2 regions of the Bradyrhizobium sp. B117 genome follow, and region 1 is predicted to be linked to the other one. Evidence: riboswitches for the same ligand, from Rfam matches in the RefSeq annotation. Region 1 holds a riboswitch; the other holds the start of a gene.
The links. Region 1 has a riboswitch for S-adenosylmethionine ahead of AAFG16_RS04645 (homoserine O-acetyltransferase). Riboswitches for the same ligand answer to the same signal wherever they lie in the genome.
Positions count from the first base shown of each region.

Region 2: another riboswitch for S-adenosylmethionine. It lies ahead of AAFG16_RS02275 (O-succinylhomoserine sulfhydrylase); the one in region 1 lies ahead of AAFG16_RS04645 (homoserine O-acetyltransferase).

Region 1 covers NZ_CP152414.1:946,642-958,448, reverse strand. The annotation lists gene AAFG16_RS04655 (alpha/beta hydrolase) at 1-724, shown strand, start outside; gene metW (methionine biosynthesis protein MetW) at 841-1,503, opposite strand; gene AAFG16_RS04645 (homoserine O-acetyltransferase) at 1,519-2,721, opposite strand; SAM riboswitch at 2,813-2,892, opposite strand; gene AAFG16_RS04640 (chorismate mutase) at 3,095-3,943, shown strand; gene hisC (histidinol-phosphate transaminase) at 3,974-5,068, shown strand; gene AAFG16_RS04630 (prephenate/arogenate dehydrogenase family protein) at 5,065-6,003, shown strand; gene AAFG16_RS04625 (DUF2125 domain-containing protein) at 6,130-7,314, opposite strand; gene AAFG16_RS04620 (gamma-glutamylcyclotransferase) at 7,425-8,030, shown strand; gene AAFG16_RS04615 (lysophospholipid acyltransferase family protein) at 8,027-8,800, opposite strand; gene AAFG16_RS04610 (YdcF family protein) at 8,812-9,516, opposite strand; gene AAFG16_RS04605 (ABC transporter permease) at 9,624-10,592, opposite strand; gene ftsE (cell division ATP-binding protein FtsE) at 10,585-11,244, opposite strand; gene AAFG16_RS04595 (MJ0042-type zinc finger domain-containing protein) at 11,420-11,807, shown strand, end outside.
Region 2 covers NZ_CP152414.1:475,681-487,487, forward strand. The annotation lists gene AAFG16_RS02240 (aspartate aminotransferase family protein) at 80-1,282, shown strand; gene argF (ornithine carbamoyltransferase) at 1,282-2,205, shown strand; gene AAFG16_RS02250 (Hsp33 family molecular chaperone) at 2,499-3,506, shown strand; gene apaG (Co2+/Mg2+ efflux protein ApaG) at 3,650-4,042, opposite strand; gene AAFG16_RS02260 (OpgC domain-containing protein) at 4,228-5,460, shown strand; gene AAFG16_RS02265 (SGNH/GDSL hydrolase family protein) at 5,460-6,242, shown strand; gene AAFG16_RS02270 (SGNH/GDSL hydrolase family protein) at 6,255-7,247, shown strand; gene AAFG16_RS02275 (O-succinylhomoserine sulfhydrylase) at 7,371-8,558, opposite strand; SAM riboswitch at 8,634-8,713, opposite strand; gene AAFG16_RS02280 (2'-deoxycytidine 5'-triphosphate deaminase) at 8,824-9,930, shown strand; gene AAFG16_RS02285 (PAS domain S-box protein) at 10,105-10,518, shown strand; gene AAFG16_RS02290 (hypothetical protein) at 10,624-11,676, shown strand.

The DNA of each region.
Region 1 (11,807 bases):
CCGCTGCATCACCTATTCCGCGCGCGGCTACACGCCGTCCGACGTGCCCGATGGCGAGGTCTACACCTACACGCACTTCTACACCGACGCGCTCGCGGTGCTCGATCATCTCGGAATCGAGCGCGCGCATCTCGTCGGGCTCTCGATGGGCGCCTATTCGTCGCTCCAGATCGGACTGAACGCGCCGCATCGCGCGCTGTCGATGACGCTCGCCGGCGTCGGCTCCGGCTCGGAGCTCGAAAATCTCGACGCCTGGCGCAAGCAGTGCCGCGCCAATGCCGAGCAGTTCGAGACGCTGGGCTCCGCGGAGGTCGCCAAAGTCACGCGCGAGGCGCCGAGCCGGATACCCTTCCTGGTCAAGGACCCGCGCGGCCACGCCGATTTCTACACCGCGCTGGCGCGCCACGATTCAAGGGGATCGGCGCGCACGATGCGCGGCTTCCAGGGTGGCCGCCCCTCGATCTACACGCTGACGGATGCGATCAGAGCCGCGACAACGCCGGCACTGATCATCTGCGGCGACGAGGACGATCCGTGCGTCGGTGCGAGCCTGTTTTTGAAGAAACATCTGCCGGCTGCCGGCCTCGCGATGTTTCCCAAGTCCGGCCACGTGCTCAATCTCGAAGAGCCCGCAGTGTTCAACGAGAGCGTGGAGCGGTTCGTGACGCTGGTGGAAGCGGGACGATGGCCGGTGCGTGATCCAAGGTCGCTGGCGGCGCATTAGAGCCGCGACATCGCCACACGCTCCGTCATTGCGAGGAGCTCTTGCGACGAAGCAATCCAGACTGCCTCCGCAGAAAGATCCTGGATTGCTTCGCTGCGCTCGCAATGACGGAGAAACTATTTCCGCCCGCCGCGGCTGAGCAGAAACACGCCCTGCTCGCCGAACATGTTCCACACCCACCATGGCAACCGCAGCCGCAGCGGACGACCGTAGAGGTCGAGCGCCTCGGCGCGCTCCATCTTGACGCCGATCGCGTCGCAGAGCTCGACGAAATCCTTGATGGTGCAGAAATGGATGTTGGCGGTGTCGTACCAGGTCGCGGGCAAATTCTCCGTGCGTGGCATGTGGCCGCCGATCAGGAGCTGGAGCCGCATCTTCCAGAAGCCGAAATTCGGGAACGACACGACGGCGCGGCGGCCGATGCGCAGCAAATTCTCCAGCACCACGCGCGGCTGCCGCGTCGCCTGCAGCGTCTGCGACAGGATCACGTAGTCGAAGGCGTCGTCGGGATAATTGACGAGGTCGGTGTCGGCGTCGCCCTGCACCACCGCGAGGCCCTTGGCGACGCAGCGGTTGACGCCCTCACGCGACAATTCGATGCCGCGGCCGTCGATGCCGCGCGTCTCCAGCAGCTGAAGCAGGTCGCCGTCGCCACAGCCGACGTCGAGCACTTTGGAGCCGGGCTTGACCATCTCGGCGACCAGCAGATGGTCGGCGCGGAAATGAGCGGATTGCTCCGCGGTGAAACCGTTCAGCGGCAGCACTTCCTGTACAGACATCGCGAGCGGTCCTTGTCAGTCGTTCTTGCCGGTCAGCCCGCGCGCCTTGCCCGCCGATTGCAGGAAGGCGCGGGAGATGTCGAAGAATTCGGGCACGTCGAGAAGGAAGGCGTCATGGCCGCGATCGGTTTCGATCTCGGCGAACGACACCCGCGCGCTCGACGCGTTCAGCGCATGCACCAGCGCGCGCGATTCCGAGGTCGGAAACAGCCAGTCGCTGGTGAAGGACACCACGCAGAATCGGGTCTGTATGCCGGCAAACGCTTTCGCCAGCACGCCGCCGTGATCGGCGGCGATGTCGAAATAATCCATCGCGCGGGTCAGGTAGAGATAGGAGTTGGCGTCGAAGCGCTCGACGAAGGAGGAGCCCTGGTAGCGCAGATAGGACTCGACCTGGAAGTCGGCGTCGAACGAGAAAGTCGGCAGCTCGCGATCCTGCATGCGCCGGCCGAATTTCCGGTGCAGAGCAGCGTCTGACAGATAAGTGATGTGCGCGGCCATGCGCGCGACCGCGAGGCCGCGATGCGGATGAAGGCCGCGATCGGCATAGCCGCCATTGTGCCAGTCGGGGTCGGCCATAACGGCCTGGCGGCCGAGCTCGTGGAAGGCGATGTTCTGCGCCGAGTGCCGCGTCGAACAGGCGATCGCGAGCGCAGAGAACACGCGGGCAGGATAGGCCGCGGTCCATTGCAGCACCTGCATCCCGCCCATCGAGCCGCCGACCACAGCGAACAGCGTGTCGATGCCGAGCCGGTCGATCAGCATCGCCTGCGCGCGCACCATGTCTGGGATGGTGATCACAGGAAAGTCCAGCCCCCACACCTTGCCGGTGGCGGGATTGATCGAGGCCGGCCCCGTCGAGCCCATGCAGCCGCCGATCACGTTGGAGCAGATGATGAAGTAGCGGCTGGGATCAATGGGCCGGCCCGGGCCGACCAAGGTGTCCCACCAGCCGGGCTTGCCGGTGACGGGGTGCAGATTGGCGACGTGCTGGTCGCCGGTCAGCGCATGGCAGATCAGAACGGCGTTGGAGCGATCGGCATTGAGCTCGCCATAGGTCTGGTAGGCGATCTGGAACGGCGCCAGATCGACGCCGCAATCGAGCCGCAGCGGCTGGTCTGCGCCAAAACGCGCGACCTGCGAACTCGGGTGATCGACCTCGTGCGAGCGCTCATCGGCGCTGATCGCAGGACTCGGAATCGACTTGACGCTACCCATCTGACCATCGACCTCGTTTGCGATCGGACTTCAGACCGCCACTTGCATCAGGCCATGAAAAACCCGGCCTGAACGATAGGTTCGGCCGGGATCGGAAGCGTCCCCGGCCTGTTTAGCGAGTTTTTTAACGTGGCTGCAAGCCGGCCGGCTCAAATGACCACGGAACAGGCAAAACCTACTGTCTTGGGCGGTTTTCGTCAAGTCGCGGCCCGGATTAACCAAAATCGTCCTTGAAACGCTCGGCGAAAAGGTCGTCATTTCTCTTTGCTTTCGCCGCCCTGACTGCCTAATCAGGACATCGACCGCAGCGGAATCCGGCTTGCCCATCCCGCATTGGAACGCCTCTCAACAGCACTGAACCCATCTGGCAGATATGTCCCAACGTCCGCCCGCGCCACCATCGCTCCAGGAATTACGCAAGGAGATCGACGCGATCGACGCGGACATGCATCGCCTGCTGATGCAGCGCGGCGACATCATCGACCGCCTGATCCAGGTGAAGCAGACCCAGGAGGTCGGCTCGGCGTTCCGGCCCGCACGCGAGGCCTCGATGATGCGCGAGATCGTGCAGCGGCATCGCGGCATCCTGCCGCTCGACACGGTCGAGAGCATCTGGCGCGTCATCATTTCCACCTTCACCTATGTCCAGGCGCCGTTCTCCGTGCATGCCGACATCTCGGTGAGCGAGCCGGCGATGCGCGATTCCGTGCGCTTCCATTTCGGCTTCACGGTTCCTTACGTCGCGCATTTCAGCGCGCAGGCTGCGGTCGAGGCGGTGGCGAAATCCAAGGGCGATCTGGCGCTGGTCTCGGCGACATCGAGCCGCACGCCGTGGTGGCTGGAGCTGGAAGCGCGGAGCGCGCCAAAGATCATTGCGCGCATGCCCTTCGTCGAGCGTGCCGACCATCCGGCGTCGCTGCCGGTGTTCGCGATCTCGCGCGTCGCCGACAGCGCCGTGGTGACAGAGGTCGAGACCTTCAGCGTGCGCGTGTCCGGGTGGAACGCCGAGGTCGCGCGCGCGCTGTCGCCGCTCGCCGACATCGTGGCGGTGCCCGATACCGCCTTCGACGGTGCGGCGCTGCTGGTCTCGGTCACATCAGACACCAGCATCGACAAGATCAGGGCTGCCCTGATCGAGGCGGGGGCCTCGGTGCGCTCCACGGCCCTCGTCGGCAGCCACGCAACGCGCTATACGGTGGCCCCGACCGGGCCGAAATCGTAAGTCACGCGCCCAGCCTATCCGGAGTTGAAGATGTCCCGCCCCGTGCCGAATCCCGGCATTCTCGATATTGCGCCCTACACGCCCGGCAAGAGCCCGGTGCCGGAGCCGGGCCGCAAGGTGTTCAAGCTCTCGGCCAACGAGACCCCGTTCGGACCCTCGCCGAAGGCGATCGAAGCCTTCAAGCGCGTGGCGGATCATCTGGAGGATTATCCGGAAGGCACCTCGCGCGTGCTGCGCGAGGCGATCGGCCGCTCGTTCGGGCTCGACCCCAACCGCATCATCTGCGGCGCTGGCTCGGACGAGATCCTCAACCTGCTCGCCCACACCTATCTCAGCCAGGGCGACGAGGCGATCTCGACCACCCACGGGTTCCTGGTCTACCCGATCGCGACCATGGCGGTGGGCGCCAAGAACGTCGTCGCGCAGGAGACCAACCTTACCTGCAACGTCGACGCCATCCTCAAGGCGGTGACGCCGAAGACGAAGCTGGTCTGGCTCGCCAACCCCAACAACCCGACCGGCACCTATGTGCCGTTCGACGAGGTCAAGCGGCTGCGCGCCGGCCTGCCGTCGCACGTGCTGCTGGTGCTGGATGCCGCCTATTCCGACTATGTCTCGCGCAACGATTACGAGATGGGAATCGAGCTGGTCGCCACCACCGAGAACACGGTGGTGACGCACACCTTCTCCAAGATCCACGGGCTTGCCGCGCTGCGCATCGGCTGGATGTTCGGCCCCGAGCACATCATCGACGCCGTCAACCGCATCCGCGGGCCGTTCAACGTGTCGACGCCGGCGATGTACGCCGCGGTCGCCGCCATTGAAGACACCGCGCACCAGGCGATGTCGAAGCAGTTCACCGAGACCTGGCGCAACTGGCTGACCGAAGAGATCGGCAAGCTCGGACTGAAGGTGACGCCGAGTGTCGCCAATTTCGTGCTGATCCACTTCCCGACCGACGGCAAGACCTCGGACGCGGCCGACGCCTACCTCACCAAGCGCGGCCTCGTGCTGCGCGCGCTGAAGAATTACGGCCTGCCGCATTCGCTGCGCATGACCATCGGCACCGAGGAGGCCAACCGCCTCGTGGTCGACGCCTTGCGCGACTTCATGGCCGGCAAATGAGCGCGACACCACACTTCCAGCGCGTCGCGCTGATCGGCTTCGGCCTGATCGGCGGCTCGATCGCGCGCGCTGCGAAGCTCCAGGGCCTGGCAGGCGAGATCGTCACCACCGCGCGCTCGGAGAAGACGCGCGCGCGGGTGATGGAGCTCGGCATCGTCGACCACGTCGTGGCGACCAATGCGGAGGCGGTGAAGGACGCCGATCTCGTCATCCTCTGCATTCCCGTCGGCGCCTGCGGCGAGGTGGCAAAGGAGATCGCCGATCATCTGAAGCCCGGTGCTATTATCTCCGACGTCGGCTCGGTGAAGGGCGCGGTGGTCAGGGACATGGCGCCGCATCTGCCGAAGACCGTCCATTTCGTGCCGGCGCATCCCGTCGCGGGCACCGAGCATTCGGGCCCGGATTCCGGCTTCGCCGAGCTCTTCATCAACCGCTGGTGCATTTTGACGCCGCCGGAGGGCGTCGATGCGGCGGCGACCGATCGGCTGCGCGCGTTCTGGGCGGCGATGGGCGCCAAGGTCGAGGTGATGACGCCGGATCATCATGATCTCGTGCTCGCCATCACCAGCCACCTGCCGCATCTGATCGCCTACACCATCGTCGGCACCGCCGACGAGCTCGCGCAGGTGACGGAGTCAGAGGTGATCAAGTTCTCCGCCGGCGGCTTTCGCGACTTCACCCGCATCGCGGCGTCCGATCCGACGATGTGGCGCGACGTCTTCCTCGCCAACAAGGAAGCCGTGCTGGAGATGCTTGGCACCTTCACCGAGGATCTCGCCAAGCTCACCCGCGCGATCCGACGTGGCGACGGCGAGGCGCTGTTCGACCATTTCACCCGCACCCGCGCCATCCGCCGCGGCATCGTCGAGATCGGCCAGGATTCGGCGGCAGCCGATTTCGGGCGCGAGCACGGGCGGCTCGGCAAGAAGCCATAGCGCGTTTCTCTCCGTCATGGCCGGGCTTGACCCGGCCATCCACGCGCTTCCGCGATTGAACAGAGACGTGGATGCCCGGGACAAGCCCGGGCATGACGACGGAGCGTTTGGCGGGGCGTGCCGTGTTTAATACAGCGGCGGGATCTGGCCGACCTTGATCGGGCCGAGCAGCACGGCGCCATCGACGAATTTCAGCGGGAAGCTGCGCGCCTTCTTGCCTTCCAGCGTGCTCTCGGTGCCGATCGAATTGATTCCGGCGGCAACGCCGGCATTGGCGTTCTGCTTGATCACCTTGCCGAGGCCGGGCACGGCGCGATCAAGCGCACCGAAGAGATTGTTGAGGTCCTGCGACTTCATACCGGGCGCGACACGATCGAGGGTCGCCTGCGGCACGCCCTCTTCCAGCATCTTCTCGATGCCGAGCGCAGGGATGACGCGCTCGAGGCCCGTCACCGTCATCTGCAATTCGCCGTCGAGCCGGCCATTGGCGGAGAGGCCGAGCGTGCCGGCCGCGACCGCGATCATCTCGCCCTGCTGGATGCGCGACTGCACGATCTCGACATGGCCGCCTGCGGCCTGGATCTCGCGGAAGCGCTGCGGCCAGGGCTTTGGCGTGAGGTCGGAAAGGCCGATGATCTTCGCGCGCGTGTCGGCTTCGAACGGCTCGGCGAGCAGGGGGTGAACGCCCTGGATGCTGCCTTGCGCGACGTGGAGCACGGTCTCGATGACAGGATGATCGGGCGTCGATCCGTCCGCCAGGCGCCCGTGCAGCTCGACCTGCTTGGCGCGGGCGAGCGGCACCTGCACGCTGCCGTCGAGCCGGTTGACGCTGGGATCGTCGAACACGATGGAAGCGCGGTCCGGCACCGCCGGCAAGCCGACCACGCTGCTGCGGCCCTTGCTCCAGTTCACCACGAAGGTGTTTTGCGTGATGCCATCGGTCAGCGTCGCCGGCGCGGAGAATTCGGCGATGACATGTCTGGGATCGTAAACCTGGGCGACCACCAGGATATTGTCGAGCTTCGCCGTGAACGGCGTCTTGCTGGCGTTCTGCGACACCAGGGCGACGCTGGCGCCGGAGCACTGCACCTCGAAGCGGAACGGGAAGCCGGCGATCGAGCGCTTGGCGCAATCATAGATGCGGCCGGCCTTGGCCTCCTGCGCGCGCCAGGCGTCGGCGGCCACTTCGGCCTGCGAGGCCGCAAAGAACCAGAAGCCGCTCCACGCGAGGGCGAGGATCAGGAGGAGAACGGGTGCGATGAAAAGGCGCCAACGGGAGCGCCGGCCTGCGGCAACGGTCATATCGGACATGCGGCGACCCTTTGGCCCCAGATTTTGTCAAATGTAAGCGAGGTCCGGTCCCGCCGAAAGGCTGAGAATCCGCTTCGCTTGGGGGCCCGGTTCTGGTAGCCGTGCCCGAAATGTCGGAAATCACCCTCCCCTCCATCACCACAGCCAAAGGCGACCTCTGGGTGTTCGGCTACGGCTCGCTGATGTGGCGGCCGGGCTTCGAATTCGAGGAGCGCGTCCCGGCGCGGCTGGTCGGCGAGCATCGCGCGCTTTGCGTCTATTCCTTCGTGCATCGTGGCACGCCGGAGAAGCCGGGCCTGGTGCTCGGGCTCGACCGCGGCGGCGCCTGCCGCGGCATTGCCTTCCGCGTCGCCGAGACGAACCGCACCGACGTCGTCGCCTACTTGCGCGCGCGCGAGCAGGTCACCTCGGTCTATCGCGAGGTGATGCGCTCGGTGTGGCTGGAGAACGATGCGCGCCAGCGCGTCCCCGCGCTCGCCTATGTGGTCGACCGCGGCCATGTCCAATATGCCGGCCGGCTGTCGCTCGCCGAGCAGCACCGCCACGTGATCCAGGGCCACGGCCAGTCCGGCGCCAACCGCGACTACGTCACGGCGACGGTGAAGGCGATCGAGGCCGAGGGCTTTCGCGACACGCAATTGCATCAGCTCGCGACCATGCTGCATGGGGAAGCACATTCGCTGCACGCACCCGACGAAGACAGCGAAAGCCGCTAGCTCGCCGACGGCGCATAGCTCGGCGCAGAGCCGATCAGCTGCTCCTGCTCTTTCCGCCCTGCTTCGACGAGGCGGGCGGTCGCGTCTTCGATCGACGTCTGCACGCGGGAGAGAAACTCGTCCTTCGGCAGGCCCGGCGGCAGCGGATCGAGGAACTCCACCACCAGCGTGCCGGGATAGCGCATGAAGGTACGGCGCGGCCAGAACAGGCCAGAATTGAGCGCGATCGGCAGGCAGGCGACGCCGCAGGACGAATAGATCTGCGCAAAGCCGGTCTTGTAATCAGGCGGCGCGCCCGGCGCGCGGCGCGTGCCCTCCGGAAAGATCACGAGCTGGCGGCCGCTGCGCACCGCCTCGCGCGCGCGGCGCGTCATGTCGAGGAGCGCCTTCACGCCGGCATTGCGATCGATCGCGATCATGCCGGTCTTGACCAGGAATTGGCCGAACACCGGGATCTGCATCAGCTGACGCTTGAGGATGAAGATCGGGCGGTTGAAGAAGCCCGGCAGCACGAACGTCTCCCAGAACGACTGGTGCTTCGCCACGATCAGCAGCGGCCCGGCCGGGATCTTCTCCACCCCCCGGAATTCCACCTTGATGTTGCAGACGACGCGCATCAGCACCAGCGTCGCCTTCGCCCACCATTGGGCGACCGTCAGCATGGCGCGCGGCGGCAATGCGAAGGTCGGCAGCGCCACGATCGCAAGGCACACCAGCACGGTGTAGAACAGCACGTTGAACACGAGCGAGCGCAGGAAAATCAGGAACATCGAGGGTCCGATCAATTGGCCTGTGCGGTGGCGGGCCGCTTCGGTTGCTGGCCTTGAGGCTGCTCCGACATCTCGGGCGAAAGGTCAATCCCGAAATCCTCCAGGCGGACCCTGATCTCGGCCGCGACATACTTGACATATTCGGACAGGAGCAGCCGCAAGGTCGAGGCCGAGGTCCACCAGGGCTCCTCGCGCCATTTCTCGCCGACCACCGCGAACGGAATCAGCGTCGTCTCCGGCATCGCATGCGAGAACTCCACCAGCGCGCGTGGCATGTGATAGTTCGAGGTGACCACGATCAGCGACTTGAAGCCGCGCCCTTCGGCCCAGCGCCGCGCCTCCGCCGCGTTGCCGCGGGTCGAGACCGCGGTGCGGTCGAGATCGACACAGCAATGCATGAAGGACTGGTTCTCCGGCAGGGTCCGGGAGATGTCGCTCGCGGTCGAGGTCGGATGCACGCCGGAGATCAGCAGCCGCTGGCCGTAGCCGGCAGCCAGCAGCTCCATCGCGTCCGACACCCGCGAGGAGCCGCCGGTCAGGACCACGATGCCGTCGGCCTTGCGGCTAGGGGCGATCTCGGCGCCCCGTAGTTGCGACAGGAACGCGATGAAGCCCGCCGCCGCGCCGACGAAGGCGAACGCGATCGTCGAGACCAATGCCGCCCGCAGCCAGCCGCGCGGCATTTTCGGCGATCGATCGTCGGCCCTTGAGGTCATGTGATGTCGGTGATCCCTTCCCGAGATGATTTTAAGACGTTTTGAGGCGAAGTGGAGTCCGGTTTCTTCACCCTCTTCCCCTTGTGGGAGAAGGATGAAGAACGCACTCAATCAATGTCATTCAATGTCGCGAACAGGGTCTGGCGCGAGGCGGCAGCGGTGATGGCGCCGATCAGCACCGCCTGCACCGCGAGCACGACATAGCCTGACGGCCGCAGGGAGAAGGTGCCGAGCAACGCCGCGAATTGGTCGCCGACCGGCGTGCCGGAAAACCATCCGGCGATCGATTCGGAGAAGCCGAACACCAGCATGGCGACGCCGCCGCCGATCACGCCGCCCTCCAGCCCCAGGCGGAGGAAATGACGCAGGAAGTGGTTGGCGATGTAGCGGTCGCCGGCACCGACGAAATGCAGGACTTCGACGATCGGGCGGTTCGCCGCCATGGCGCCGCGGGTTGCGAACGACACCGAGATGATGGTCGCGACGATGACGAGCGCGAGGATGCCGATGCCGGCGAGCACGGTGGCATTGGTCATCGAGCGCATGCGCTCGATCCAGGCGCGGTGATCGTCGACGCTGGCGCTTGGCGCCACCTGCGTCACGCGGGCGCGCAAGGCAGCGAGATCGATCGGCGTGCCGGGCTGCACCCGCGCGATGATCATGCGCGGCACCGGCAGGTCGTCCATCGACAGGCCCGTGCCGAGCCAGGGCTCGAGCAGCTTGCCGCTCTCGTCCTTGCTGAACGGCTTGACCTCGACGATGCCGGCCTGCGCGCGCATCGCCTCGGTCACCGCCGCGGTGTCGCGATCGAGATCGCGCCCCGCCTGAGGACGGACCTGGATGGTGATCTCGCTTGCGACATCCGATTGCCATTCCGCGGCGGAGGCGCTGACGAGGAGCACGGTGCCCGTCGTCATCGACGCCAGGAACGTCATGATGGCGACGACGGCGACCAGCGCGCGGCCATGGATCGAGGCGCGCGGAACGATCGGCGACATGTTGCGCGCCTTGGCCGGAAGCTGCGGACGCTCCTGTCCGAGGTCGACCAGCACGCCGCGCTCGTCGGTCCTACTCATAGACGTGCAGCCGTCCCTGATGCAGCACCAGCCGCCGCGCCTCGTACTGGTCCATCAGGCCGATGTCGTGGGTGGCGATGATGACGGCGGTGCCTGACTTGTTGAGCTCGATGAACAGCCGCAGCAGGCGGCGGCCGAGCGTCGGATCGACGCTGCCGGTCGGCTCGTCGGCGAGCAACAGCTGCGGCCGCGAGATCACGGCGCGCGCGATCGCGGCGCGCTGCTTCTCGCCGCCGGACAGGATCGGCGGCAATGCGTCCATGCGGTCGCCGAGCCCGACCCAGCGCAAGAGGTCGATGACCTCCTTGCGGTAGCTCGACTCGCTGCGGCCCATGACACGGAACGGCAGCGCGACGTTCTCGTAGGTGGTCATGTGGTCGAGCAGGCGGAAATCCTGGAGCACGATGCCGATGCGCTTGCGCAAATCGGCGATCTCGTCCTTGCCGAGCTGCGAGATGTCGTGGCCGAACAGATTGACGAGGCCCCGCGTCGGCCGGTGCGACAGGAACAGCAGGCGCAGCAGCGACGTCTTGCCGGCGCCCGACGGGCCGGTGAGGAATTGGAACGAATGCGCTGGAATCTGGAAGCTGAGGTCGCGCAGGATCTCCGGCCCCAGTCCGTAACGCAATCCGACATTTTCGAACCGAACCAAGTTCAGCTCCGTTCGAGAGGGGGCCGCGCCGCGGCACCCCGCCACACGCGATCAAGGCGTTGTGCGACCGTTATGGTTTCCGGTTCGTTAACGGTCGCCCTGTAGCATTTGGAGCGCCCGGCTCTCCTTGGCCGGGGCATCGTCGAGACCAGTCCGTGCATCAAGGCCCGTGTCCATGCATATCGTCTGTCCGCATTGTACGACATCCTACGCCATCAAGCTCGCTAGCCTTGGGACGAACGGACGGACGGTCCGCTGCTCCCGCTGCAAGGAGACCTGGGTTGCCTATGCCGATGATGCCATCGAGGAGGCATCCGTTCCGGCCATGGCCGCAGCCAGCCAGTCCGAGGACCAGTCCGACCTCGCCGAGCAGTGGAACTCCTACGCCAAGGACGACGGTGCCGCCGATACGCCCGTCGTCGACAGCCCCTCCATCGCCAGCGACTGGCCGGCCGACGAGGCCAAGGACATGGAGGACGAGTGGTCGGCGGCCGCCCGCGCCGCCGAAGAGGACGCGGTCGGCGCACAGCACCAGTCCTGGTTCCGCGGCCTGTTCAGCCGCC
Region 2 (11,807 bases), 470 kb from region 1:
GGCACGTTTCGTTTTCCGGGCCGGTCAATGGTGCGTTGCGCAACGCATTCAGGCCGTCCGCAACATCCAAGTGATCGTCATGACCAACAGCGCCGCGCCGCATTTGCTTCCCGTTTTCGCCAGGGCCGACCTCGGTTTCGAGCGCGGCGAAGGCTGCTGGCTGATCGCGACCAATGGCGAGCGCTATCTCGATTTCACCTCGGGCGTCGCGGTGAACGCGCTCGGCCACGCCCATCCCGCGCTCGTCAAGGCGTTGCAAGAGCAAGCGACGAAGCTGTGGCATATGTCGAACCTGTTCCAGAGCCCGGACGGCGAGAAGCTCGCCGCGCGCCTGTGCAGCGAGAGCTTTGCGGACTTCGTTTTCTTCTGCAATTCCGGCGCCGAAGCGCTGGAGGGCGTGATCAAGCTGGTCCGCCATCATCATTTCTCCAAGGGGCATCCCGAGCGCTACCGCATCATCACCTTCGAAGGCGCCTTCCACGGCCGCACGCTGGCAACGCTGGCTGCGACGGGGGCTGCAAAATATCTCGAAGGTTTTGGTCCGCCGATGGACGGTTTCGACCAGGTGCCGCATGGCGACATCGAGGCCGTGAAGAAGGCGATCGGCCCGCAGACCGCCGGCATCCTGATCGAGCCGATCCAGGGCGAGGGCGGCGTGCGTTCGTCGCCGCCCGCCTTCCTCAAGGCGTTGCGCCAGCTCTGCGACGACAAGGGCCTGCTGCTCGCGTTCGACGAGGTGCAGACCGGCATGGGCCGTACCGGCGATCTCTTCGCTCACCGGCGCACCGGCGTGACGCCTGACGTGATGTCGCTGGCCAAAGCGCTCGGCGGCGGCTTCCCGATCGGCGCGATCCTCGCGACCGCGGAGGCGGCGGCCGGCATGGGCCCTGGCTCGCACGGCTCGACCTTCGGCGGCAATCCGCTCGCGATCTCGGCTGCGAACGCCGTTCTCGACGTCATGCTCAAGCCCGGCTTCTTCGATCACGTGCAGAAGATGTCGCTGCTGCTCAAGCAGAAGCTCGCCTCCGTGATCGATCGTCATCCCGATGTCGTCAGCGAAGTGCGCGGCGAGGGCCTCCTGATCGGCATCAAGGCCGTGGTGCCCTCCGCCGATCTCGTCGCGGCGCTGCGCAACGAAAAATTGCTCACCGTCGGCGCCGGCGACAATGTCGTGCGTTTCCTGCCGCCTCTCGTCGTCACCGAAGCCGAGATCGAGGATGGCGTCGCGCGGCTCGAGCGCGCCTGCACGGCGCTTGCCGGCAACAAGCGGGCGGCAAGCTGATGACCAGTTCACCCAAGCATTTCCTCGACATCAACGAGCTGCCGCTGACGGAGCTCAAGCGGATGCTCGCCGCATCCTCCGCGATGAAGGCGAAGCAGAAGGCCCACCAGCCGGTGAAGCCGCTCGAAGGCAAGACGCTGGCGATGATCTTCGAGCGTCCCTCGACCCGCACCCGCGTGTCGTTCGACGTCGCCATGCGCCAGCTCGGCGGCGAGCCCATCATGCTCACCGGCGCCGAGATGCAACTCGGCCGCGGCGAGACCATCGCCGACACCGCGCGCGTGCTGTCGCGCTATGTCGACGCCATCATGATCCGCATCCTCAACCACGAGGCGCTGCTGGAGCTTGCGCAACACGCGACCGTGCCCGTCATCAACGGCCTGACGCGGCGTTCGCATCCCTGCCAGGTGATGGCCGACCTCATGACCTATGAGGAGCATCGCGGCCCGATCGAGGGCCGGACGGTGGCCTGGACCGGCGACGACAACAACGTGCTGGCCTCCTGGGCCCACGCCGCCGAGCGCTTCAAGTTCAAGCTCAATGTCGCAACGCCCCCGGAGCTCGCGCCGAAGAAGGTGATGCGCGACTGGATCAAGGCGACGAACGCGCCGATCGTGCTCGGCACCGATCCCGAGGCCGCCGTGAAGGGCGCCGACTGCGTCGTCACCGACACCTGGGTGTCGATGGGCGACAAGGAAGGCGAGCACCGTCACAACGTGCTCAAGCCCTACCAGGTCAATGCCAAGCTGATGTCGCTGGCCAAGCCCGACGCGCTGTTCATGCACTGCCTGCCGGCCCATCGCGGCGAGGAGGTCACGGACGAAGTGATCGACGGCCCGCAATCGGTCGTGTTCGACGAGGCAGAAAATCGTCTGCATGCGCAGAAGGGCATTCTGGCCTGGTGCTTCGACGCGGTGAAGTAATCTCACCTGTAGCCAGGATGGAGCCAACGGGTCGGCGCGAAGCGCCGCCCGATGACAGGCTCCGCGAAATCCGGGTTTGCGTCCGCAGACGGAGTGGGCCCGGATTACGCTGCGCTCCATCCGGGCTACGCGGGCTATGACGCAATCCCGTGGCCATGAGGTCCCGTGTCAACGCTTCGCGCGCGCCGGGACGACATCGAATTTGCGTTATCGTATGCGATCATAACTGCATCCGGAACACACCACCCTCGCGCCCCTTCCATTTCACCACCTCCGACCCCAGATAGAGCGCCATGGTTTTCCAATCCCCTGACATGAAAACCGGGCCTGAAGGCCCGGTTCGCGCACCATCAGCGGTTCCGATCGATGACGCCGTGCTGCCCTACGAGGTCGACGCGCTCGACGTGCGCGGTCGCCTGGTGCGGCTTGGGCCCGCGCTCGACGAGATCCTGACCAAGCACGATTATCCGGCGCCGGTCGGCAAGCTGCTCGGCGAGGCCATCGTGCTGACGACGCTGCTCGGCTCGGCGCTGAAATTCGAGGGCCGCTTCATCCTCCAGGCCCAGACCGACGGTCCGGTGTCGTTCCTGGTGGTCGACTACCAGGCGCCGGATCGCTTGCGCGCCTATGCGCGCTTCGATGCCGCGCGGCTCGGTGACGCCAAGGATTCCGGGACGCTGCTCGGCCGCGGTCATCTCGCCATGACCATCGACCAGGGCCCCGACATGAGCCGCTACCAGGGCCTGGTCGCGCTCGACGGCGGTGGTTTGGAAGACGCCGCTCACGAATATTTCCTGCGCTCCGAGCAGATCCCGACCAAGGTGCGCCTTGCTGTCGGCGAGGAGTGGCGCAGTAGCGACGGCGGTAAGCACCGCTGGCGCGCCGGCGGCATGCTGATGCAGTTTCTGCCGAAAGCGCCCGAGCGCGCGCGGCAGGCGGATTTGCATCCCGGCGATGCTCCCGAAGGCGCCGAGGTGCACAGCGTTGCCGAGGACGACGCCTGGGTCGAGGCACGCTCGCTGATCGAGACCGTCGAGGATGTCGAGCTGATCGATCCGGAGCTGTCCGGCGAGCGGCTGCTCTACCGCCTCTTCCACGAGCGCGGCGTGCGCGTGTTCAAGCCCTTGTCTCTCAAGGCGCAATGCTCCTGCTCGCGCGATGCGGTCGCGTCCATGCTGAAGAGCTTTTCGCCCGACGATCGCGCAGCGATGGTCAAGGACGACAGGGTCGTCGTGACCTGCGAGTTCTGCAGCTCGGTGTATCAGTTCACGCCGGATGAGGCGGGCGTCGAGGACGCGTAAGCGTACTGCCGGCCAAGTGCTCGGTGCCGTAGGGTGGGCAAAGGCACAGAGCGCCGTGCCCACCACGCCTCCGCAATCGCGATATTGTGGGCACGCTTCGCTTTGCCCGCCCTACGGCACTACGGGACCGAGGCGCGCCTGCGCTAGTTCAACACCCGCTTGCTGTCCGGGCTGTCCAGCGAGAATGTCGGCACCTCGATCTCGAAACGCTCGCCGCTTTCGCTGACCATCTGGTAGCGGCCCGTCATGAAGCCGGAGGCGGTCGAGAGCGGGACGCCTGAGGTGTATTCGAAGCGCTCGCCGGGGGCGAGGATCGGCTGCTCGCCGACCACGCCCTCGCCCTTCACCTCCTGCTGGCGGCCGGAGGCGTCGGTGATGATCCAGTGCCGCGTCTTGAGCTGCACGGTCTCCTCGCCGGAATTGGTGATGACGATGGTGTAGGACCAGAAAAAGCGCGAGCGGTCGGCCGACGACTGCTCCGGAACAAAGTTCGGCTCGACGGTCACTTCGATCTGGCGGGTCACGGCGCGGTACATGGCCGCCATCATAACGAAATCCGGCTCCGGAACCAAACGCCCGAGGCGGTTTTCACGACATCGTCCCGCCAGAATTCGCGAGGAAGTAGACCCCCCAAATGTGATCCGGCGCGCTTTGCGAGACAGTGGCCGGACCTGTAAACTCCTTCATGCGTCGCGACTTGCGCAAGGGTTTCTAGGCCCCGATGACCATTGCCGACCAAGTGACGGGATCGATCGCGGGAACCGCGAAACCGCGCGCGGCCGCGCCGGCCATCTCGCTGCCCGCCATCGGCGAGCGCGAGCTCCGGCTCGACCTGTTCCGCGGCCTCGCGCTGTGGCTGATCTTCATCGACCATCTGCCGCCGAGCCTTCTGACCTGGTTCACGATCCGCAATTACGGCTTCAGCGACGCCACCGAGATATTCATCTTCATCTCCGGCTACACGGCTGCCTTCGTCTACGGCCGGGCGATGCTGGAGAGCGGCGTCGTCATCGCCACCGCGCGCATCCTGCGGCGCGTCTGGCAGATCTACGTCGCCCACGTCTTCCTGTTCACGATCTTTCTCGCCGAGATCTCCTATGTGGCGACCAGCTTCGAGAACCCGCTCTACACCGAAGAGATGGGGATCATGGATTTCCTCAAGCAGCCCGATATCACCATCGTGCAGGCGCTGCTGCTGCGCTTCCGTCCCGTCAACATGGACGTGCTGCCGCTGTACATCGTGCTGATGCTGGCGTTGCCGCTGATCCTGTGGTCGATGAAGTGGAAGCCCGACGTCACGCTCGCGCTCTCGGCCGTGCTCTACGCGGTGACCTGGGAATTCGATCTCTACTTCTCCGCCTATCCGAACGGCTTCTGGGCGTTCAATCCGCTCGCCTGGCAATTGCTGTTCGTGTTCGGTGCATGGTGCGCGCTTGGAGGTGCGCGGCGCATGTCGCGTATCCTGGCCTCACCGGTGACGATGTGGATCGCGGTCGCCTATATCGTTGCGGCGTTCTACGTGACGCTGACCTGGTATGTGCCGCAGCTGTCGCATCTGATGCCGAAGCGGCTCGAGCAGTGGATGTACCCGATCGACAAGACCGATCTCGATGTGCTCCGCTTCACCCATTTCCTGGCGCTGGCCGCGCTCACGGTGCGCTTCCTGCCGCGGGAGTGGCCGGGCTTGAAATCGCCCTGGCTGCGCCCGCTGATCCTGTGCGGCCAGCACTCCCTCGAGATCTTCTGCCTCGGCGTCTTCCTCGCCTTTGCCGGCCATTTCATCCTGGCCGAAGTCTCCGGCGGCGCCGTCATGCATGCGCTGATTAGTCTCTGCGGAATCCTGATCATGTGGGGCGTGGCCTCGGTGATTTCGTGGTACAAGCGCGTGGCTGACAAGAGCGGTGCGAAAACCAAAAACGCCGTCGGCAACGCCGATCTGGCGGGAGGGGGCTGATGAAGGCGAAGGTTCTCCTGAGCCTGATCCTGCTATGCGGTAGCCTCGCCGCGCCCCAGGCGCGCGCGGGCGATGCTGCGCCTGCTGCCGCTCCTGCCGCGCCCGCAGCCTGCGAATTGCCGTCCTATCTGCTCACCAGCGAGAGCCAGCTTCCCAGGGTCGCCGAAGCCGTCAAATCCGGCAAACCCCTTGAAATCCTGGTCATCGGCAGCCGTTCGACCACGATTCCGGCCTCCGAGGATGCCTCCTATCCGGCGCGCATGCAGGCCATTTTGAAGGACAAGCTGCCGCCGTCGGAGGTCGTGCACGTCTCCGTAGAAATACAGAGCAAGAGGACGGCCGAGGAGGCGGCCGGAACCTTCGTTAAGCTGATGGAAGCAAAAAGGCCTACTTTGGTCATCTGGCAGACCGGGACCGTGGATGCTATCCGAGCCATTGATCCCGACGATTTCCGCGGCGCTGTGACCTCAGGGGTTGCCGCGCTGCAAAATGCAGGGGCTGACGTCGTCTTGATGAATTTGCAGTACAGCCCGCGAACCGAAACCATGATCTCGGTGCCGCCATATCTCGACAACATGCGGGTCGTGGCGCAGGAGCATGATGTCCCGCTGTTCGATCGTTTCGCGATCATGCGGCAGTGGAATGATCAGGGTCAGTTCGACCTGTTCAGCCCGTCCCGTGGGCCCGAGCTGGCGAAACAGGTCCATGATTGCCTGGGCCGGGCGTTGGCACAGTTCGTGGTCGACGCTGCCCATTTAGGGCCGGCCCAGCAGCAGAATTGAGGACTAGCGTTAATGAGTACCTTCCGCCCTTTTTGCCTGACGGCATCGCTGGCTGCGCCCGCAGCGGCAGCGCTGCTGTTGCTGATCCCGGCCTCGCAGTCGCGCGCGCAGGCGCAAGCCGCGCAGGCGACGCCCGCGCCCGCACAATCGGCTAATTCCGCTCCCGCATCGCCTGCCCAGACCACGGTCGCCGTGACGTCACACGAGCAGCGTGGCATCACCTCGCGCGCCATCGACAAGGTGAAGCAGGTCGCGAAATCCGCCGGCGACATCTTCAGCCGCGTGCCCTGTCTGCCGCCCAAGGGCGCTTCGAAGGCGATGGGCTCGCTGCCGCATGTCGCAAGCAAGCTCGTCGCCGGCCAGCCCGTCCTCATCGTCGCGTTCGGCTCGTCGTCGACCGCGGGATTTGGCGCGAGCTCGCCGGAGTTCAATTATCCGAACCGTCTCGCCACGCAGCTGCGCCGGCAATATCCGACCGCCGACATCACCGTCGTCAATGCCGGCGTCGGCGGCGAGGACGCGCCCGAGATGATGAAGCGCCTCCAGAAGGAGGTGATCGACGTGCATCCGGATCTGGTGATCTGGCAGGTCGGCACCAACGCCGTGCTGCGCAATCTCGATCCCGGCGACACCGCCAAGATGGTCGAGGACGGCATCACCCGCATCCAGGCCGCCGGCGGCGCCGACATCGTGCTGGTCGATCCGCAATATTCGCCGGCCGTGAACCAGCGCGCCGAGAGCGCCGGCAAGATGGTGAAGCTGCTCGGCAAGGTCGCCGAGCTCCGTCACGTCGGCATCTTCCCGCGCTTCGAGGTGATGCGCGACTGGCACGAGAAGCAGTCGATCCCTGTCGAGAGCTTTGTGATCTCCGACGGTCTGCACATGAACGATTGGGGCTATGCCTGCTTCGCCCAGCTGCTCGGCGACGACATCATCCGCTCGGTCGGCCAGATCAAGATCGGCGTGAACGTGCCCGCGGACGTGCGGACGTATCGGCCGATGTAACTCCGCTGCCGTAGGGTGGGCAAAGGCGTGAAGCGCCGTGCCCACCATCCATCGGCATCGAGATTGTGAATGGTGGGCACGCTTCGCTTTGCCCACCCTACGAGACCGAGCCCTTGGCTCGCCTCACGCCTTCTCCAGCGCCGCCATCAGATCCTCGATCAGATCGTCCGCATGCTCGAGGCCTGCGGAGAAGCGGATGAATCCCTCGCTGATGCCGAGCGCGGCGCGGTCTTCCGGCTTCAGGCGCTGATGCGTCGTGGTCGCCGGATGCGTGACGAGGCTTTTGGCGTCGCCGAGATTGTTCGAGATCTTCGCAAGCTTGAGCTCGTTGAGCACGCGGAACGCCGCGGCCTTGCCGCCCTTGACCTCGAAGCCGACCAGCGTCGAGCCGCCGCGCATCTGCTTTTTCACCAGCGCCGCCTGCGGATGATCGGCGCGGCCGGGATAGACCAGCCGCGAGATCTTCGGATGGCTCGCCAGCACCTCGGCGATCCGCGCCGCCGTGTCGGTCTGCGCGCGCACGCGCACGCCCAGCGTCTCCAGGCCCTTGAGCAGGACCCACGCGTTGAACGGTGAGATCGACGGGCCGGTCTGGCGCATGAAATTGTGGATGTGCTCGGCGATGAAGGCTTCCGACGACAGGATGATGCCGCCGAGACAACGGCCCTGGCCGTCGATGTGCTTGGTCGCGGAATAGACGACGACGTCGGCACCGAGCGCCAGCGGGCTCTGCCAGATCGGCGTCGCGAACACGTTGTCGACGACGAGCCGCGCGCCGCCCTTGTGCGCGATCTCGGCAATACCGGGAATGTCGAGCACATCTAACGTCGGGTTGGTCGGGCTCTCCAGGAAGAACGTCTTGGTGTTCGGCTTCACCGCGCGTTGCCATTCATCGAGATTGGCTCCGTCGACCAGCGTGGTCTCGATGCCATAGCGCGGCAGCAGATCCTGAATGACGTAAAGACACGAGCCGAACAGCGCGCGGGAAGCGACCACGTGATCGCCGGCCTTCAGCGGCGCCAGGATCGCGGTGGTCACCGCGGCCATGCCGGTGGCCGCCGAGCGGGCGGCTTCGGCGCCCTCGAGCTCGATCATGCGGCGCTCGAACATCGCGATGGTCGGGTTGGAGTAGCGCGAATAGATGAAGCCGGGGTCCTCGCCCTTGAACCGCGCCTCGCACTCCTCGGCGCTGTTGTAGACATAGCCTTGCGTCAAAAACAGCGCCTCCGACGTCTCGCCATATTGCGAGCGCAGGGTGCCGGAATGGACCAGGCGGGTTTCGGGGCGGTAGGTGGCAGGCGACTTCGACATAGGACCCTCCGACATGACCGTATGATACGAAAACGGTCACAAAAAAACCGGCCTGGATATCTCCACGGGCCGGGATCACAGAGGTCCCCGGCCTGTTTAGCGACTTATTTAACGTGGCTGCAAGCCGGCCGGCTCAAATCACCACGGGATAAGTGATGCTCATATTCCGCAATGCCCTTTCCGTCAAGGCGTCCATCGGATAGCCGTAAAAGGCTAGTATTTCCGGCATGTCCGGATGCGTTTGCCCCCTGATGAGGACCCCCGGTTGAGCTTTACGGTTGCCGCCGACGCCAATGGTATCCTGCCCGACCGCATGATCGCGGCGATGGCGGAAGCGGGCCTCATCCTGCCCGCATACGATTTCGTCGAGAGCCAGATCCAGCCGGCGAGCCTCGATCTGCGCCTCGGCGACATCGCCTATCGCGTCCGTGCCAGCTTCCTGCCGGGACCCGGCGCCACCGTCGCCGAGCGCATCGACGAATTGAAGCTGCATGAGTTCAGCCTCGCCGACGGTGCGGTGCTGGAGACCAACTGCGTCTACATCGTGCCGCTGCTGGAGAGCCTGGCGCTGCCGCCGGAGATCGTTGCGGCCGCGAACCCCAAGAGCTCGACCGGCCGGCTCGACGTCTTCACCCGCGTCATCGCCGACGGCACCCGCCGCTTCGACATGATCGGCGCTGGCTATCACGGCCCGCTCTATGCCGAGATCAGCCCGAAGACGTTTCCGGTGCTTGTGCGCGAAGGCTCGCGCCTGTCGCAGGTACGCTTCCGCACTGGTGACGCCATCCTCAATGCCGACGAGCTCGATGGCTTGCATGCCACTGAGCGCCTCGTCGACATCGACGATGCCGATCTCTCCGGCGGCGTCGCCGTCTCCGTCGATCTCTCGGGCGAGAAAGCCAACGGCTTCGTCGGCTACCGCGCCAAGCGCCACACCGGCGTGGTCGATGTCGATCGCCGCGCCGGCTATGCGGTGGAGGATTTCTGGGAGCCGATCTCGGCGCGTCCCGACGGCAGCCTGATCCTCGATCCCGGCGAGTTCTACATCCTCGCCTCCAAGGAGGCGGTGCAGGTGCCGCCCGATTACGCCGCGGAGATGGTGCCGTTCGATCCCTTGGTCGGCGAATTCCGCGTGCACTATGCCGGCTTCTTCGATCCCGGCTTCGGCTATGCCGGCGCCGGCGGCCAAGGCGCCCGCGCCGTGCTGGAGGTGCGCTCGCGCGAGGTGCCGTTCATCCTCGAGCACGGCCAGATCGTCGGCCGCCTCGTCTATGAGAAGATGCTGGCCCGCCCCGACGCGATGTACGGCCAGCGCATCGGTTCCAACTACCAGGCGCAGGGCCTCAAACTATCGAAGCATTTTCGGGTGTAGCTACACACTCTACTGTCATGCCCCGGCTTGACCGGGGCAGGCATCCAGTACGCCGCAGCCTCGCGATTTGATCACTGCTGTCTCGGAATTCCGGATCGCCCGATCAAGTCGGGCGATCACAGCGAACGTGTGGCAGGATGCGCAACGAAATCCGGCATCATGCGAGGTGGCGCCATGACCGATCAATCCCAACTCGACGCAAACATCCTCAACGACGTCGCGGACGCGCTGATCTATTCGGATCGCTCCGGCACCATCACGCGCTGGAATCGCGCATCGGCCGCGCTGTTCGGTTTCTCCGCCGACGAAGCGCTCGGTCAGAACCTCGACTTCATCATTCCCGAACATCTGCGCGCCGCGCACTGGAAGGGTTTTGAGGCTGCGCTCGCGAGCGGGACGATGAAGCTTGCGGGCAAGCCGACGCTGACCCGCGCGCTGCACAAGAGCGGACGCAAGCTCTACATCGAGATGACCTTCGCGCTGGTGCGGGATTCCGGCGGTGCGGTGCAGGGATCGGTGGCGATGGCACGCGACGTCACCGAGCGCGTCGAGCGTGAACGCGCGGCGAGACTTGCGCAAAATTCGTGATGCGGAATTGACGGGCTGTCGTGCAGAGGGCCTTGCATCCACGTGAACTTGTCTGTCACCGGAGGCAGTGACACACTCGATCGCAACAATGATCGGGGAGCGAACATGACCGCCGCATCAGATGCCGCGCAGGAAGCCCAATGGAAGCGCTGGCGCGCGGTCGCCGATCTCTACCACGCTTACTTCACCGGCCTCATCCTCACCGTCGTCACGCGACGCGGCACGGCGGATGCGGCGGAGTTTGTCTTCCGCGTGTTCCGCCGCCAGCAGCAGGAGCGCTTCCTGCCCGGGCTCAAGAAGCTCGGGATCGATCATCTGCCGCCGGCGGTGGCTGCCGCGCAATATCACTACCTCTCCAACTGGATCGGCGGCGTGCATGTCGAATACATGCATGAGAGCGACACCAAGGCCTGGATCCGCTATCCACCACCGCGCTGGATTTGGAAGGGCACCGCGATCTGCGGCGTGCCGGGCGAGGTAAGCCGCGCGATGCTGCGCGGCTGGCACGCCAACAACGGCGTCGCGCTCGGCGATATCAGGCTCGGCTTCGTCTGCACCAAGCAGAGCGTCGACGGCCAGGACGGGCTCGAAGGCTACTATCATCAATATGACCATCCGCTCGAACTCGACCAGCGCCTCGTCTTCGCGCGGCATCTGGAGGCGCCGATGTTCGATGCCAGGACCGCGCCGGCTCTGCCTGTTGCGAGCTGGCCAAAGCCGCGGCTTGAAAAAGCCTATCGCAACTACGCGATGGAATATGTGCGCACCGCCGCTCCCGTGATGGTGCAGTTGTTTGGGCCGGAGGATGCCGGCTATCTCCTGCGTCTCACGGGCAAGCTGATCGGCATGCAGTATTTCGACGAGGTCGCGGCGGCGCTGTCGATGAGCCGCGGTGGCGCGGGCGAGTTCGCAGCGTTCCTCAATGCATTGTTCGCCGCGCAGGATGACGTTGCCGACACCACGCAGTCCGAAGGCAGCTTCGAAATCGGCCAGCAGAGCTGGAAGCTGATGGACGATGTCGCCGACTATCATCGCGCCTGCGCCAAGGTGCTCGAGGGTTTGTTCGAGGGCCTCGCCGCGGGATGCGGCCGGCACATCGGCGTGCAGATGCGCACCGCCGCAGGCGGGCGTCCGCCGCTGGTCTGGACGATCGAATAGCCGGCGCTGCCGCCGCGCACTTCGCCTCTCCCCGCGTGCGGGGAGAGGCCGACGCGCGTAGCGCGGCGGGTGAGGGGACTCTCCGCGAGTCTAGCTGTCACCGTCTTTGCGGATAGAGCCCCTCACCCCGA